Regions from separate parts of the Arthrobacter sp. YAF34 genome, predicted to be linked through region 3. Evidence: riboswitches for the same ligand, from Rfam matches in the RefSeq annotation. Region 3 holds a riboswitch; each other region holds the start of a gene.
The links. Region 3 has a riboswitch for S-adenosylmethionine ahead of AB4Y72_RS13730 (DUF1737 domain-containing protein). Riboswitches for the same ligand answer to the same signal wherever they lie in the genome.
Positions count from the first base shown of each region.

Region 1: another riboswitch for S-adenosylmethionine. It lies ahead of AB4Y72_RS03440 (bifunctional o-acetylhomoserine/o-acetylserine sulfhydrylase); the one in region 3 lies ahead of AB4Y72_RS13730 (DUF1737 domain-containing protein).
Region 2: another riboswitch for S-adenosylmethionine. It lies ahead of AB4Y72_RS11225 (aminotransferase class V-fold PLP-dependent enzyme); the one in region 3 lies ahead of AB4Y72_RS13730 (DUF1737 domain-containing protein).

Region 1 covers NZ_JBFRCV010000002.1:235,785-241,397, reverse strand. The annotation lists gene AB4Y72_RS03440 (bifunctional o-acetylhomoserine/o-acetylserine sulfhydrylase) at 79-1,395, opposite strand; SAM riboswitch class IV at 1,457-1,572, opposite strand; gene AB4Y72_RS03435 (VOC family protein) at 1,754-2,392, shown strand; gene AB4Y72_RS03430 (CPBP family intramembrane glutamic endopeptidase) at 2,578-3,345, opposite strand; gene AB4Y72_RS03425 (histidine phosphatase family protein) at 3,455-4,135, shown strand; gene AB4Y72_RS03420 (imidazolonepropionase) at 4,155-5,390, opposite strand; gene AB4Y72_RS03415 (NAD(P)/FAD-dependent oxidoreductase) at 5,402-5,613, opposite strand, start outside.
Region 2 covers NZ_JBFRCV010000008.1:19,353-24,965, forward strand. The annotation lists gene AB4Y72_RS11205 (DoxX family protein) at 1-77, shown strand, start outside; gene aroA (3-phosphoshikimate 1-carboxyvinyltransferase) at 85-1,473, shown strand; gene rsgA (ribosome small subunit-dependent GTPase A) at 1,457-2,572, shown strand; gene hisN (histidinol-phosphatase) at 2,650-3,462, shown strand; SAM riboswitch class IV at 3,563-3,676, shown strand; gene AB4Y72_RS11225 (aminotransferase class V-fold PLP-dependent enzyme) at 3,711-5,189, shown strand; gene AB4Y72_RS11230 (class I SAM-dependent methyltransferase) at 5,330-5,613, shown strand, end outside.
Region 3 covers NZ_JBFRCV010000010.1:120,872-126,484, reverse strand. The annotation lists gene AB4Y72_RS13745 (hypothetical protein) at 1-679, shown strand, start outside; gene AB4Y72_RS13740 (O-succinylhomoserine sulfhydrylase) at 684-1,892, opposite strand; gene AB4Y72_RS13735 (rhodanese-like domain-containing protein) at 1,893-2,312, opposite strand; gene AB4Y72_RS13730 (DUF1737 domain-containing protein) at 2,309-2,557, opposite strand; SAM riboswitch class IV at 2,666-2,780, opposite strand; gene AB4Y72_RS13725 (hypothetical protein) at 3,113-4,069, shown strand; gene AB4Y72_RS13720 (aminodeoxychorismate lyase) at 4,080-5,048, opposite strand; gene cls (cardiolipin synthase) at 5,190-5,613, shown strand, end outside.

The sequences.
Region 1 (5,613 bases), on a different contig from region 3:
CACCGGGACCGCCGGAAACCACCGAGGCCGCCCGAGCGTTACGGCGACCTCGACGGCTCCGGCGAATGCGGCGTGTCCTTAGGCGCCCTTGGCCGCGCGGAATCCGGCGTCGAGGTCCGCGAGGATGTCATCGATGTGCTCCAGGCCGACCGAGAGCCGCACCAGCCCCGGGCTCACGCCGGCCACGGCCTGCTGCTCGGCCGAGAGCTGGCTGTGCGTGGTCGACGCCGGGTGGATCACCAGGGAGCGGACGTCGCCGATGTTTGCCACGTGCGAGTGCAGCTCGAGGGCATCGACAAACCGCTTGCCGGCCTCGGCTCCCCCGGCGATCGTGAATGCCACGACGGCGCCGGTCCCCTTGGGCCCGTACTTGCGCCCGCGTTCGTACCAGGGGCTGGACGGCAGTCCGGCGTAGGCGACCGACTCGACGTCGTCCCTGGCCTCCAGCCATTCGGCGACGCTGGTGGCGTTGGCCACGTGGCGTTCGACGCGCAGGCTGAGCGTCTCGATGCCCTGGGCAATGAGGAAGGCGTTGAACGGGGACACGGCGGAGCCCAGGTCGCGAAGGAGCTGCACCCGGGCCTTGAGGATGTAGGAGAGGTTGGCCCCGAGGGCGCCGCCGGCACCGAGGTCGCGGGCGTAGACCAGCCCGTTGTAGGTGGGGTCCGGGGTGTTGAAGCCCGGGAACCGCTCGGGGTCCTTGCCGAAGTCGAAGTTGCCGGAATCAACGATCACGCCGGCGATCGCGGCGCCGTGGCCGCCGAGGTACTTGGTGGCGGAGTGGACCACGATGTCTGCGCCCCACTCGATCGGACGGATGAGGTAGGGGGTGGACAGGGTGTTGTCCACGATCAGGGGCACGCCGGCCTCATGGGCCACCTTGGAGATGCCTTCGATGTCCAGCACGTCCTGGCGCGGGTTGGACACCACCTCGCCGAAGAACAGCTTGGTGTTGGGCTGGACGGCGTCCCGCCAGTGGTCAAGGTTGTCCGGGTCCGCAACGAATGTCACGGAGATGCCGAACTTCTTCAACGTGTGGGCGAGCAGATTGTACGTTCCGCCGTAGAGGCTGGGGCTGGCCACTACATGGTCCCCGGCTTCGGCCACGTTGAGGATCGCGAAGGTCTCGGCGGCCTGGCCGGAGCTGAGCAGCAGGGCCGCGAGGCCGCCTTCAAGGCTTGCCACGCGCTGTTCGACGGCGTCCTGGGTGGGGTTGCCGATCCGGGTATAGATGGGGGCGAGCTCGGCCAGCGCGAAGCGGTTCGCGGCGCTTTCGGCGCTTGGGAACACGAACGACGTCGTCTGGTAGATCGGGAGGGACCGCGCCCCGGTGGCGGAGTCCGCCTCCTGACCGGCGTGGATCTGGCGGGTTTCAAAGGACCAGGCAGTGGACATTGATGCTCCTCAAGGGACCGGGCACAGCACCGCCCAGGGCCATCGGCCCGGACCGGCACAGGCGCCGCGCTTGCCCTCCGGCGGGCGCCGGACGGCCAGGTCTTCACCCGGGGCACCCCACCGCGATACGAGGGTTGCCGGCCAGCAAGCCGGGGCTGTGCGCTGGCACTCATGACCTTGCTTCAGTCTAGGAAGGGCGGGCGGGCGTTGGATAGCTTTGTGACGAACATGAAGATGACGGACCGTGGCGCCGCCTGCAGACGCTTCCCGGGCTGCCGCTGACGGCGCGCCGTGACATCCTATGACGGTAAGGGGAGCCTAAGCTGAGAGGTCCATCACAAAGTGCCAAGATGAGGGCATGCGCATGGATCACGTCTCTTACGCCTGTGAACACGATGGCTTGGCAGCCACCACTGAACGTATTGCGTCCGCCCTCGGCGTCGAAGCCGTAAAGGGCGGAGTGCACCCCCGTTTCGGGACACGCAACATGATTATCCCGCTCGCGGGCCACAAGTACCTGGAAGTCGTTGAGGTCCTGAACCACCCGGCGTCGGACAAGGCTCCCTTTGGCCAGGCCGTCCGGGCACGCTCCGAGGCCGGCGGCGGCTGGATGGGCTGGTGCGTCGAAGTGGACGACCTCGCCCCGTTCGAGGAGCGGCTGGGCCGCTCGGCCGTGAACGGCAACCGGAAGTTCCCCGACGGCCGTGAACTGGTCTGGAAGCAGATCGGCATCCTGGGCCTCATCGCCGATCCCCAGGTGCCGTACATGCTCAAGTGGGAGGGCAATCCGGAGCTCCACCCGTCCAAAGCCTACGAGAGCGATGTCAAAATGTCCGCGCTGACCATTGCCGGTTCCGCAGAGCGGGTGACCGAATGGCTGGGCGAGCCGGTGGAAAAGCCGCTGGAGGACGTGGCCGTTCACTGGATCGCGCCGCACGGCACGCCCGGCATCCTCTCCGTCACCTTCGAGACCGCTTCCGGAGCGGTCACGATCTAACGCTGCACCTGCCCCACACTTCGGCCGCCATCTAAGGGTGCCAACGTTGTCACCCTTAGATGGCGGCCGATACTTCTTTAAGGCCGGCCGGGGTCGCCTGTTCATAAAAGCAACGCGGGGTCACTTCGCGCCCGTCCGGAGGCTCCGGATGGGCCGAAAGTGACCCCGCGTTGCTGTGTTGGCTGTCAGCCCAGGCCCACGGCTTTGCCGAACAGGCTGAATCCCACGAACGCCACGGTATCCAGGATGGCGTGCGCGATCACGAGCGGCATGACGCGCTTGGTCCGGGTGTACACCAGGGCGAAGACAACGCCCATCACCGCGTTGCCGATGAACGGCCCGAACCCCTGATAGAGGTGGTAGCTGCCGCGGAGCAGGGCGCTGGCGGCGATGGCCGCCGGGGTGCTCCAGCCCAGTTTTCCAAGCCGGTCGAGCAGGTAGGCCACCACGATCACTTCCTCGACCACCGCGTGCCGGATCGCGGAGAGGACAAGGACCGGCACCGTCCACCAGTACGCGTCCAGCGCACTGGGGATGATCGCCGTCGTGATCCCCAGGGCCCGGCCGGCGGCGTAGAGCGCCAGGGACGGAACGCCGATGACCGCGGCGAGCCCCAGTCCCTGCAGCAGGTCCTTGCCGGGTCGGGCGAAGTCGAAGCCGATCTTCCGGAACGCCGAGGTGCCGTGCTCTCCGCCCGGCCACCGTTCGGTGAGGAAGTAGATCACCAGGGCCACGGGGACCAGGGCGAAGAAGATGTCCAGCAGCTGGTAGGTGAGATCGAAGTATTCGCGCGGGCTCTGCGAACGGTTCAGCGTGGACGTCCCCTGGGCCAGCGGCGCCTGGGTCATTTTGTCCATGAGCTGCACGACGGAATAGACCGCGGACTGCCCCAGCGACAGCCCCAGGACAATCAACACTTCGAACCGCAGCCGACGGCGGGAGGGAACCAACATGGTCCTATCTTGCCTGCAGTTGCCGAGAGTTTGCTGGTCTTAGGAGCGCGCCGGCCGTGCGGGGCTTTGCCTACGGCCCTTGCTTTTGGGACCCCTATGCTTGGGGACTATGAGTGCGCCCCGGAAAATCATCATGATCCGGCACGGCCAGTCCGCTGCCAATGCCGACACCTCGATCTACAACCGCGTTCCGGACTACCGGATCCCGCTGACGCCGCTCGGGCTGGAGCAGGCGGCGGCGGCCGGCGTCGAGGTCCGGCGCCAGTTGGACGGCCGCCCGGTGTGCGTCTACGTCTCGCCGTACCTGCGCGCTTACCAAACGCTCGAGGCGCTCAATCTGGGTCCCCTCGTGGAGCGGGTGATCGAGGAGCCCCGGCTGCGGGAACAGGACTGGGCCAACTTTCAGATCGCCGGTGACATCGAGGACCAGAAGGAGCTCCGCAACGCCTACGGGCACTTCTTCTACCGCTTCCGCGAGGGCGAGTCAGGCTCCGATGTGTATGACCGGATTTCCTCCTTCATGGAAACCCTGTACCGGCACTGGTCGAGGCCCAGCTATGCGCCGAATGCACTGTTTGTGACGCACGGACTGACCATGCGGCTGTTCTGCATGCGCTGGTTCCACTGGTCCGTGGAGTATTTCGAGTCCTTGAACAACCCGGAGAACGCCGAGGTCCGCACCCTGCTGCGCAGTGCGCACGGCAAGTACGAGCTTGACAAGCCCTTCACCCAGTGGGAGAAGAGGCGTGTGGACGAGACCGTTCTCGACGCCCCGCCGATGTTTTTCTAGCTGTGCCGGGACAGTACAGCTAGCGCACCGCCTGGGCTGCGCTGACCTGCTGTTCTGTGCCGGCCCGCCATACGGCGTGCGTCAGGGGGATGCCGGGCCGGTAGGCCAGGTGCGTGGCGGACGGCGCATTGAGCAGGTGCAGGTCCGCGCGGTGTCCGACGGCGATCGAGCCCACCGCGCGTTCGCCGTCGACGTCGTTCCCGGACTCCCGCCCGAGGGCCAACGCGCCGCCGTAGGTCGCTGCGCGGACCGCCTCGTGGACGCTGAGCCGCATCTGCAGAACGGCGGTGGTGACGCAGAACGCCATGGAGCTCGTGTACGACGTGCCGGGGTTGCAGTTGGAGGCCAGGGCCAGCTGCGCGCCGGCGTCGAGCAGGGCCCGGCCCGGGGCCAGCGGCTGCCGGGTGGAGAGATCGCAGGCCGGCAGGCACGTCGCGACCGTGCCGCGCGTGCCTCCGCCGGAGCCGGCGTCCCAGCCGAACCAGCTGCCGGCGAGCGCCTCGATGTCCGCGGCGGAGAGGTAGTTCACGTGGTCCACGCTCGCGGCGCCGAATTCCACGGCGAGCCGGACGCCCGGGCCCTCGCCGAGCTGGTTGCCGTGGACGCGCAGGCCCAGCCCGGCGTCCTTGCAGGCCTGGAGCACCCGGCGGGACTGGTCCTCGTTGAAGGCGCCCCGCTCGCAAAAGACGTCGGCCCAGCGGACGTAGGGCAGCACGGCGGCGAGCATCGGCCCGCACACCAGCTCCGTATATTCCTCCGCGTCCGTCCCGGCGGGCACCAGGTGCGCCCCCAGATAGGTGACTTCGTCCGCGACCGTGGAGGCGATCCGGGCGCTGCGGGCCTCGTTCTCAAGGTCCAGGCCGTAGCCGGTCTTGGTCTCCAGGTACGTGGTGCCCTGCGACACGGCCTCGGCGACCCGGCCCATCGCCAGCCGGGTGAGGTCGAAGTCGCTCGTGCCCCGGGTGGCACCGGTGGTGACGGCGATGCCGCCGGCGCTGTAACTCTCCCCCGCCATCCGGGCCTCGAACTCGGCCGTGCGGTCCCCCGCGAAAATCAGGTGGGTGTGCGAATCGACCCAGCCCGGCAGGAGCGCCCGGCCCCCGGCGTCCACGCTTTCGTCCGCGGCAGGGGCGTCGGCCGCGGGACCGAGCCAGGAAATCCGCTCGCCCTCGATCACCACTGCCGCGTCGCGGAGGATGCGGTGTTCCGCGTCCTGGGTCATCAGTTCGGCGATGTTGGTGATGAGGGTGCTCATGGAACCATTCTTCAGCGCCGGATGGACCAGCGGGTCGCGGCCAGCGCCTCCGCTGTCCGGGATGCCGGACTGGCGTCCGCGGCAGCAACGGAAGCGGCGGACCCCTGGCCGGCGAGGATGAGCCCGGCGGCCAGCTCCGCAATGCCGGAGGAGGTCTGGAACCCGTAACCGCCCTGGCCGGCGAGCCAGAAGAATCCGGTGGCCTCGGCATCGAATCCCACCA
Region 2 (5,613 bases), on a different contig from region 3:
GGAAGACCACCAACAAGAAGCTGAAGAAGGCCGACAAGGTTGTCCGCAGGGCCGCAGACCGCGCAGCCGGAGCCTAGAGCGGCAATGACTCGCGTCACCCCCTCAGCAACTGCTCCTGCACGACCGGCCGGCGGCGGCCCGCACTGGCCTGCGCCGTTCGCCGCGAGGCCGGTCGACGCGACCGTCACCGTTCCGGGGTCTAAATCCCTGACCAACCGGTACCTCGTGCTCGCCGCCCTCGCCGACGGTCCGTCCCGCCTGCGGGCACCGCTGCACTCCCGCGATTCCGCGCTGATGATTGAGGCCCTGCGGCAGTTGGGCGCCACCGTCACGGAGGTTCCCGGCGACGGCGCTTTTGGCCCCGACCTCGAAATCCTCCCGATCAGCATGGACGCCGCCGCCGCGGACACAGCAATCGACTGCGGCCTCGCCGGCACGGTCATGCGGTTTGTGCCTCCCGTGGCCGCTCTGGTTCGCGGCGCGTCCCGCTTCGACGGCGACCCGCACGCCCGCAAGCGTCCGATGGGCACCATCATTGAGGCCCTGGCGGGCCTGGGCGTGGCGGTCAGCGCGCCCGACGGCGGGCCGGCGTCGTCCCTGCCGTTCACCGTACACGGCACCGGAGACGTCCGCGGCGGCCACCTCATCATCGACGCCAGCGCGTCATCACAGTTCGTCTCCGCCCTGCTGCTGGCCGGCGCCCGCTTCACCGAGGGGCTCCATCTCGAGCACGTCGGAAAGCCCGTGCCAAGCCTGGACCACATCAACATGACGGTGGCCGTGCTGCGCGGCGTCGGCGTGGTGGTCGATGACTCGGTGCCGAACCACTGGGTTGTCTCCCCCGGCCCGATCCGTGCCTTCGACCAGCGGATCGAGCAGGACCTCTCGAACGCCGGCCCCTTCCTCGCGGCGGCCCTCGCTACCGGCGGCACCGTGCGGATCCCCAACTGGCCGGCCGGGACCACGCAGGTCGGCGACCTGTGGCGCGGCATCCTGGCGGCCATGGGCGCGACCGTGACGCTCGACGGCGGCACCCTGACCGTCAGCGGCGGCCCCGAGATCAGGGGCGGCGACTTCGACGAGACCAGCGAGCTCGCCCCCACCGTCGCGGCGCTCTGCGCCCTGGCCACCGGCCCCTCGCGGCTGAGCGGCATCGCCCACCTCCGAGGCCACGAAACGGACCGGCTCGCCGCGCTCGTCGCGGAAATCACCCGCCTCGGCGGCGACGCCGAAGAGACAGCGGACGGACTCATCATCCGCCCGGCGCGGCTGCACGGTGGCGTCGTGCACAGCTACGCGGACCACCGGATGGCCACCGCCGGCGCGATCCTGGGCCTCGCCGTGCCCGGCGTCGAAGTCGAAGACATCGGGACCACCGCCAAGACCATGCCCGGCTTCCCGCAGCTCTGGGAAGCCATGCTGGCCCAGGGCACCCCCACCAACGAGGACACCGCCGGTGGCACGCAGCACTGATTCCTGGGACGAGTCCGATGTCCGGATCCGTCCCAACAAAAAGGGCTCACGGCCCCGCACCAAGGACCGGCCCAGCCACGACGACGCCGTCACCGGACGCATCATCACGGTCGACCGCGGACGCTACACCGCCGTCGTCGGCGAAGGCACCGCCGACGAACGCAAGATCATCGCGGCGCGGGCACGGGAGCTCCGCCGCAATCCCGTGGTGGCCGGGGACTTCGTCTCCCTGGTCGGGGACGTCAGCGGCGAACCCGACACCCTTGCCCGGCTCGTCAAGATCCAGGACCGCAAGACGCTGCTACGCCGCAGTGCCGATGACACAGACCCGATCGAACGCGCCGTCGTGGCCAACGCCGACCAGCTCGTTGTGGTGGTCGCCGCGGCCAATCCCGAGCCCCGGACCGGTTTCATCGACCGCGCACTGGTGGCCGCGTACGACGCCGGCATTTCGCCGCTGCTCCTGGTGACCAAGGCCGACGTGAAGGATCCCGCCGAGCTGCTCTCCAACTACACGCACCTGGACTTCCCCGTCATCATCTCCAAGACGGCCGACTCCGCAGCGTCCGGCATCGACGCCCGCTCCGATGACGGGCTTTCCGCCCGGCTGGACAAGGACGCGGTGTCCCAGCTCCGCAGCTACCTCGACGGGAAGGTCACCGTCATGCTCGGCCATTCCGGCGTGGGCAAGTCCACCATGGTCAATGCCCTGACCGGGGCCGAACGTGCCACCGGCGGCGTCAACGCGGTGACCGGCCGCGGGCGCCACACGTCTTCCTCCGCGCTGGCGCTCAAGGTCAACGATGCCCCGGCCGGCAGCTGGATCATCGACACCCCCGGCATCCGGTCCTTCGGACTGGCCCATGTGGACCCGGACCGGATCCTGCGCTCCTTCCCGGATCTGGAACCGGGCACCGACGATTGCGAACGCGGCTGCAAGCACGACGCCACCGCCGTCAACTGCGGCGTCGACGCCTGGGTTGCGGCCGGGCACGCTGGCGCGTCGGGGCCTGCACGGCTGGCCTCCCTGCGCCGGCTGCTGGGCACGGACCCCCGTCAGGAAGCCCAGGAAACCAAGGAACTGGGCACCGTGTCCTGAGCGGCGCCGCTTCCCGGCCCGCGGCGCAGCGCCGCGGCCTCCCGGCTGGAGGCCCGCTTTCCCGGTAGTTTGGAACCATGAGCCAATCCGCTTCGAGCTACAACGATGACCTGCGCCTTGCCCATGTCCTGGCAGATTCCGTCGATTCCCAGACCATGAGCCGTTTCAAGGCGCTCGACCTTCGGATCGAAACGAAGCCCGACCTCACCCCGGTCACCGATGCCGACAAGTCCGCCGAAGAGGCCATCCGCGGCCAGCTCTCCCGGTCCCGTCCACGCGACGCCGTCCTGGGCGAGGAATTCGGCAGCTCGGGTCACGGCTCCCGCCGCTGGATCATTGACCCGATCGACGGCACCAAAAACTTTGTCCGCGGCGTCCCGGTCTGGGCCACCCTGATTGCCCTCGTTGACGAGGGCGAGCCGGTGGTCGGCGTCGTCAGCGCCCCTGCTCTGGGCAAGCGCTGGTGGGCGGCCAAGGGCTCCGGCGCCTACACGGGCCGCTCGCTGGCCGCGGCCACCCGGCTGAAGGTCTCCAACGTCTCCAAGCTTGAGGACGCCTCGCTGTCCTATTCCAGCCTCGGCGGTTGGAAGCAGCGCGGGAACCTGGACGAGTTCCTGGGCCTCACCGAGGAGGTGTGGCGCACCCGCGCCTACGGCGACTTCTGGTCATACTGCCTCGTGGCAGAGGGTGCGGTGGACATCGCTTGCGAGCCCGAACTCAACCTCTACGACATGGCCGCCCTGGTGCCGATCGTCACTGAAGCCGGCGGCCGGTTCACCTCGCTCGAGGGCGAGGACGGACCCTTCGGCGGTAACGCGCTGGCCACCAACTCGATCCTCCACTCGGAAGTGCTCAAGCGGCTCAACCCCGGACTCGACGACCTCCTCTAGGTGCGCGCTGCAGGTGCGCGCGTTCCGCGCGCGTAACAATCCGCTTCACATTCGGGGACTGCCTTCTCCCCGCCGGCGCGGATGTCCTACGCTCGATGCAGGTCACGAGTGCCAGCGCTAAACCCCGGTTTGCTGGCCGGCAACCCTCCAGACGCGGCGGGGTGCCCCGGGTGACGACCTGGCCGGTCCGGAACGGACACGGCAAGCGCGGATTCCCACGAGGGGGGGTCCTGTCCGAGTGAGGTCCCATGACAACTGCCGTTTTTCCTGCTGCCCCCGAAATCCACCCCGGTACCGATGCCAGCCATGCTGCCGGGCGGACCGATCACCGCATCACTGCCGCCGCGCGGCCGCTGGCCGCCGTCACCGGGGCCGAAATCCAGGCCCCGCTAATCCAGGGCGGCTCGGCCCGCTACGCCAACCTCGATTACGGCGCCTCCGCCCCGGCCCTGTCCGTGGTCTCGGCCTACCTGAACGAAATCCTGCCGTACTACGCGAGCGTCCACCGCGGCGCCGGCTACGCGTCCCAGATCAGCACCTCGGTCTACGAGAACGCCCGGGACATCGTGCGGGGCTTCGTGGGCGGCCGGCCGGACGATTCCGTGATCTTCACCCGCAACACCACCGATTCCCTGAACCTGCTTGCCGGCTGCCTGCCGCTGCGCGAGGGCCGGCCGGCGGGCGAGGTCCTCTACCTCGACATCGAACACCACGCCAACCTGCTGCCCTGGCAAAACGTCCCGCACCGCAGCGTCGTCGCCGCCCCCACCCTGGCCGCCACCGTGGACCGCCTCCGGGACGAGCTCGCCCGCGGCGGCGTGAGCCTGCTGGCCGTCACCGGCGCCTCCAACGTCACCGGGGAGATCCTGCCCATCCGGGCCCTCGCCGCACTGGCGCACGAATACGGCGCCAGGATCGTCGTCGACGCCGCCCAGCTGGCCCCGCACCGGCGGATAAATATCGCCGCGGACGACGTCGACTACCTCGCCTTCTCCGGGCACAAGCTGTACGCCCCGTTCGGCGCCGGCGTGCTGGTGGGGCGGACCGACTGGCTCGACGCCGGCACCCCGCACCTGGCCGGCGGTGGAGCAGTCCGCGACGCCCGGCTCGACTCCGTCAGCTGGACCACGGGACCGGCCCGGCATGAGGGCGGCTCGCCCAATGTCCTGGGCGCGGCAGCGCTGGCCCGCGCCACACAGGTGCTCGCTGCCCTGGACACGGAGCAGTGGTACGGGCATGAAGAAGCCATCCGGTCCTTCCTCGTCGAAGGGCTCCAGCGGATCGAGGGGGTAACGGTCCACCGGATCTTCGCCGATTCGACGCCCGCTTCGTCCTACCGTTCGTCCCCTGCAGGCGATGAGCCGGGCGCCGGCACCATCGGCGTCGTGAACTTTTCCGTCGAAGGCTACGACGCCGGACTGGTGGCCGCCTACTTGTCGGCCGAACACGGCATCGGCCTGCGCGACGGCCGCTTCTGCGCCCACCCTCTGCTCAAACGGCTCGGCCTGCCCGCCGGCTCCCTGCGGGCCAGCTTCGGCCTCGGGTCGCGGCTGGAGGATGCCGAGCGGCTCCTGGCCGGCCTGCGGCACCTGCGGCAAGACGGGCTCGGCTGGGACTACGTGGTGGACGCCGGCCGCTGGGTGCCGGCCAACGACAACCGCAGCTACCCGCACTGGGCGCCGAACACCCCGGGCACGGCCGGTGCCGCACCCTGCAGTGTGGACTAAGGCGTCTTACGGGCGGCAGAATCGGGACCCGGTCCAGTGCGGTGAACCAGTGCGGTAAATTCGAAAGGTACTGACATCAAGGACCTGCCGAAGGAGATCGCACGTTGCACAGCGTGCCCAAAATGCCCAGTGGCCCCCAAATGCGCAGTGAACCCAAAATGCCCAGTGGCCTCAAAAGGCACAGTGGCCCCAAACTGCAGGGTGTGCGCCGCCAGGAACTCGGACAAAGCTTCCAGGACGGCGGAGCGCACTACGAACGCGTCCGCCCGGGCTACCCGCAGGAATCGGCTGACTGGCTGATCCCGGCGGGAGCCCGGGACGCCGCGGACGTTGGTGCGGGCACCGGAAAGTTCACCGCACTCCTGGCCGCACGGGGCCTGCACGTGGTGGCCGTTGACCCGTCGGCGGACATGCTCGAGCAGCT
Region 3 (5,613 bases):
CGACGGGACCCGGTCCAAGGACTTCGCCAGCGTCACCGCTCTCACCACGGGACCGGTCGGGGAGCGGCTCATCGACTTCGTGGCCGAGGTGACCAAGCGCTACCGGCCGGACGCCGTGGCCTTGACGGAACTGATGTTCGACAACAACACCTACGGCGGCGACGACCGCGATTCGTACCGGCTGGCCAGCGGCCGGGCGGACTGGCCGCGGCTCGCGAACGGGGACATCGACGTCGCAGATCCCACGCTTGGGGCTTGGCGGTCGAAGTCGCTGGCAGCCGTCGTGGCCAAGGCGGCGGCAGCCGCGCACGCCAACGGTGCCACGCTCGACATGGATGTCCGGGCGCCGTGGCACGACCCGGCCGGTGACCGGCCCGAGAGCGGCCATGACTACGGGCTGCTCGCCGCGGCCGCGGACCGGCTGGTCCTGTGGGACTACTTCGGGCTCAACGACGCCGCTCCCTCCTACTCCGCGGACTTGGCCAGGGCCATGGTGAAGCGGTCCGGCAAGTTCGTTGTCTCGGTCGGGATGTGGGCCAAGGACGGGAGGATCTCGGCCGCTGACCTGGCAGCCGGGCTGGAGGCGTCTGTCTCCGGCGGGGCGACCGCCGTCGCCGTCACGCCGTCCAGCATGCTCGATGACGACGCCTGGCGGGCGCTCAAGAGGGCCTGGGCGTGAGCGCCTAGACCTGCTTGAGGGCCTGGCCGAGGTCGCGGATCAGGTCCTCGACGTCCTCCAGGCCCACCGACAGCCGCACCACGCCGTCGCTGAGTCCGATCGCCGCGCGGCCCTCCGGACCCATGGCGCGATGCGTCGTGGTGGCCGGGTGGGTGATCAGGGACTTCGAATCGCCGAGGTTGTTGGAAATGTCGATGATCCGCAGCGCGTCCAGGAGCGCGAAGGCGGCTTCCTTGGCGGTGCGTCCGGGGGAGGGCGAAAGCTCCAGCGTGAGCACGGTGCCGCCGGCCTTCATCTGCTTCACCGCGAGATCGTGCTGCGGGTGGGACGGGAGCAGCGGGTACTTCACCCAACTGACGGCGGGCTGTCCCTCAAGCCATCCGGCCAGCCGCAGGGCGGAGGCCGAGGAATGGTTGACGCGCAGGCCCATGGTCTCCAGCCCCTTGGTCAGGACCCAGGCGTTGAAGGCCGAGAGCGACGGTCCGGTGTGCCGCATGAGCTGCTTGACGGGTCCGTCGATGAATTCCTTGGTGCCTAGGATCGCCCCGCCCAGCACGCGTCCCTGGCCGTCGATGTGCTTCGTGCCGGAGTAGACGATTACGTCCGCGCCGAGGTCGCCGCAGCGCTGCAGGAGCGGGGTGGCGAAGACGTTGTCGACCACCACCGTGGCCCCCGCCGCATGGGCGAGCTCGCTCACGGCGGCGATGTCCACGATTTCCTGCATCGGGTTCGACGGCGACTCGAAGAAGACCGCCGTCGTGGGCCGGGACAGCGCGGACTGCCACTGTTCCAGGTCAGGGCCGTCGACAAAGACCGTCTCGACGCCCCAGCGCGGCAGGATCTCATTGAGGATCACAAAGCACGAGCCGAAAAGCGAGCGGGCGGCGACCACCCGGTCCCCGGCCCCCAGCAGCGCGCCCAGGGCGGTGAACACGGCGGACATGCCCGACGCGGTCGCAAAACACGCCTCGGTTCCCTCCAGCAGCCGGAGCCTCTCTTGGAAGGTCGCGACCGACGGGTTGCCGTAGCGGGAGTAGACGAAGCGCTCGTCCTCGCCGGTGAAGGCGCGCTCGGCGGCGGCCGCGGACTCGTAGACGAAACCGGAGTTGAGGAAGATCGGTTCGGCGGTTTCCTGGAAGCCGGTGCGGTCAAGGCCGCCACGGACGGCCTGGGTGTCGGCCGACCAGCCGGCGGCGTCGGGATTGAAAGTCACTTAAATCTTTCCGAGCTTGGTGGGGAGGCCGCGGTTCTTCCAGCCGTTGACGGTGCGTTCGCCGGAGCGGTCGGGCTCGCCCTCAAAGCCCTCGAGAACGTTGTACGAGGTGTAGCCGGCGGCTGTTGCGGCCCTCGCGGCGGCAATCGACCGGGCGCCGGAGCGGCACAGGAACACCAGTTCCACGCCGGTGTCCTCCGGGGCCTGCCGCCGGAGCTGGTCGACGAAGTGCGGGTTGGGCGCGCCGCCGGCGAGGTTCCATTGGATGAAGAGCGGATCATTGCGCGTCTCGCCCGCGGACGTGGTGTCCGGGACGCCGATGTGAGCCCATTCGCCCTCGGTCCGGACGTCCACCAGGACGGCTCCGGCCTCCAGTTTGGCCCACGCGGCCTGCGGGCTGAGGTCTCCGGCGTAGCTCATGCGTGGCCCTCGAAGGCCTCATCCGCGCCAAACTCGTCAGCGTCGAGTTCATCAACGGCGTTGGCTACGGCGGCGTCCGCGCTGGCAATCGCCGCCGGCAGGACCAGCGCCTGCGCCACGATCACCGTGCTGCCGTTGAAGGTGGCGGCGGGACTTCCGTGCAGGACATAGCCCTCGGCCAGGGCGGCCGACACGCGCTCACAGAAATCGCGGTCATCCGGTCCGGTGAACAGCCGGTAGGCCAGCTTTTGCTCCCCCGCGGATGCGGCTCCGGACGTCGCACCGGGGGCTGTGTTTGGGGATGCCTTTTCGGGTACTACGGGGGCGGACGTGTCGGGCACGACGGATCTCCTCTTTCACGCTTGCAGTTCGAATGGTGATTCTGCCGAGTCTTCACCTGAGGCACCCCGCCGCGAAAGGGAGGGTTGCCGACCGGCCAGTCAGGGCTTGGCACCGGTTCTCATTACTCCCCAAAAACGTAACACTTACGACGCCGACCCGCACCGCCGCCGTCGTCATGTTCCGTAACCGGATCACGCCCAAGGCCCGAGGCCCAATAACCGGGGCGGCGCGGCGCGGCGCGGCGCAGACGCCGGACGGGGCGAGTAGTGCCCGGTCCCATTTTCGGGTACCACCCACTCGTGCGCGGCCCGACGATGCGCCGTGTACTGGTGGGGACCGGACCGACGCCCCGGCCACGAAGCAACGTGTCAGCAATTCCACACTGTCTGGAACTAGGGGCCGGGAGACCGCCGGAGCCGCAGCCGCGGCCCGGCAGGTGACGGCGGAATGGAGCAATCATGGGTCCGCGCATACTGGTTACCGGTGTAGCGAGCGCCGCCGGCCGGACCGTCGCGGCCCAGCTCGCCGCCCGCGGCGTCCCCTGCCTCGGCTCCGACGCCCGCGCCGATACCCGTCAAGCCGGGGACGGCCCAGCGGTGGCAGCGGTCAGGCTCCTGCCGGCGACGGACCCGGACATGGTGCTGGACCTGCGCCGGCTGGTGGACCGGGAAGCCATCAACGTCATCATTCCGACCCTCAGCGTGGAGCTGCCGGTCCTGGCCGCGGCCCGCGCCGGATTCGGGCGGGACGTCCGGATCATCGTCGGCGACCCTGCCGCGGTGGCCCTCGCCAACGACCGGCTGTTGACCGCATGGGCGTTGCAGGCGGCCGGCATTCCGGTTCCGCGCTTCGCGGTCCCCGGGGACCTGGCTGCCGCGCCGGCGTCCCTGGCGGACCTCAACGGCCCCGTCGTGGTCAAGCCGCGGATCTTCAAAGGCACCCGCGCCGTCCACCTGCTGGCCGGGACCGCCGCCGTGAGCTGGAAGAATATGGCGCCCGGGCAGCTGGTCCAGGAGTTCATCCCGGGTGCCGACTACGTCGCCCTGGTGTTCGGCACCCCGGCCCGCAACGCGATGGCCCCGCTGGCAGTGGTCCTGGAGAAGACGAAAACCCCGTACGGGCGCGCGGGCAGCGACGAGGTCAGCCGCAGGGTACCGGCGGGCGAGGCCGGGGACGTGCGGAAGCTGGGCCTGGCGGCCGTGCGCGCACTCGGACTGACCGGGCCGGTGCAGGTCCAGATCCGGCGCCGCGCCGACGGGACCCCCGTAGTGCTGGGCGTCTGCGCGACGCTGGGGGAGAACAGTACGTGGGCACCGGAACTGCTCGACGCCGTGCTGGCAACTTTCATGCTCCCGGCCTTCAATCCCGCCTCCTTCCGGCGCTGCCCGGCAGTTCCCGCGGATGCGCTGGGGTGACCCGGCCTAGCTATTCGATGGTGGCGAACAGGGCGTTGAGTTCGGCCGTGAGCTGCCTGCGGAGCTCCGCGGTGCCGATTTCCTGGCCGTCGATGTGGTTCACCGGCGCCAGGAGCCGGATGCTGGAGATCAGCCAGACGGCGTCGGCGTCCAGCAGGTCCTTCGGCTCCAGCGGTCCGTAGCCCAGTTCCCAGCCTGCAGCCTTGGCCGCGGTGAACAGGGCGCCCTGCGAGGTGCCCGGCAGGATGCCGCTGTCCAGCTGCGGGGTGATGAGCCGCCGGATCGTGCGCACGCCGCCGGCGCCGTCGTCCGACGTTTCCAGATGCGCCAGCAGAACGGTCGACGTCGGCCCCTCCAGGACCCGGCCGTCCGCGGACGTGAAGATGACGTCGTCCGCGCCGTGCCGGTGGGCGTGACGCAGCGCCGCCATGTTCACGGCGTAGGAGAGGGTCTTGGCGCCGAGCAGCAGCCAGGGGGCGCGCTCGCCGACTTCGCTGTCGTAGCCGCGGTCCAGCAGGATGACGTCGATTCCGGTCTCGCGCTGGCGGCGCCCCGCCGCCGAGGGGGCGGAGGCCTGGACCCAGCAGGTGGGGGCTGCGGCGCCCTCCGGCCCGCGGGTGACGAGCAGCTTCACCACCACCTCGTCCCCTGCCGCGTCGCCGCCGGCAGCCAGGGCCGGATCCTGGCGCCGGTACTCGCCGATGGCGGTGTCCACGGCACGCCGCCACGCGTCCTCGGCCGGGATGTCCAGCTCCAGCAGGCGGGCCGAGCCGGCCAGCCGGGTCAGGTGCGCCTGGATCTTGCGGGGCCGGCCGCCCACGGCCAGGAGCGATTCGAAAACGCCGTCGCCGCGGGTGGCGCCCAGGTCCGTGGCCATGAGCTGCGGCTTCGACGCGTCCGCCACGCGGCCGCCGTCGAACGCCGGGTCCAGGAAGACCAGCACGGTTGCGGGCGCAGGAACAGCGGCAGGAGAGGTCATGGCAACAGCTTAGTCCCGGTGGTCCCGGGATAGGATTTGCTCGTTGCCCGTTCCGGAACTGTTCCGCGGGCTTGAAGCGTGAGGGGTTCGCCTGTGCTGTGGCAATTTCCGATGGCGGAGACCTTGCCGTCCTGGGCCGTTATGATCCTGACCCTGATCGATTTCGCCATCCGGGTGCTTGTCTTGGGCATCATCCCCGGAAACCGGCGGCCCACCACCGCGATGGCGTGGCTACTGTGCATCTTCATTGTGCCCACCATAGGCCTGCTGTTGTTCCTGCTGTTCGGCAACTTCCGGCTGTCCCGGCGCCGCCGCGCCCAGCAGGAAGCGGTCAACACCAGGATCCGGGCGGGGACGTCGGAACTGCAGGCCGTCGAGAGCCGCTACGCCGGACCGGAATGGGTGGCATCCGCCTCCGAACTGAACAAGACGCTGGGGTCGCTGCCGATGGTGGACGGCAACAGCGTCGAACTGCTGCCTGGCTACCCCGACTCCATCAAGGCGATGACCGAAGCCGTCAGGGGCGCCAAATGGTTTGTCAACGCCGAGTTCTACATCATGAGCT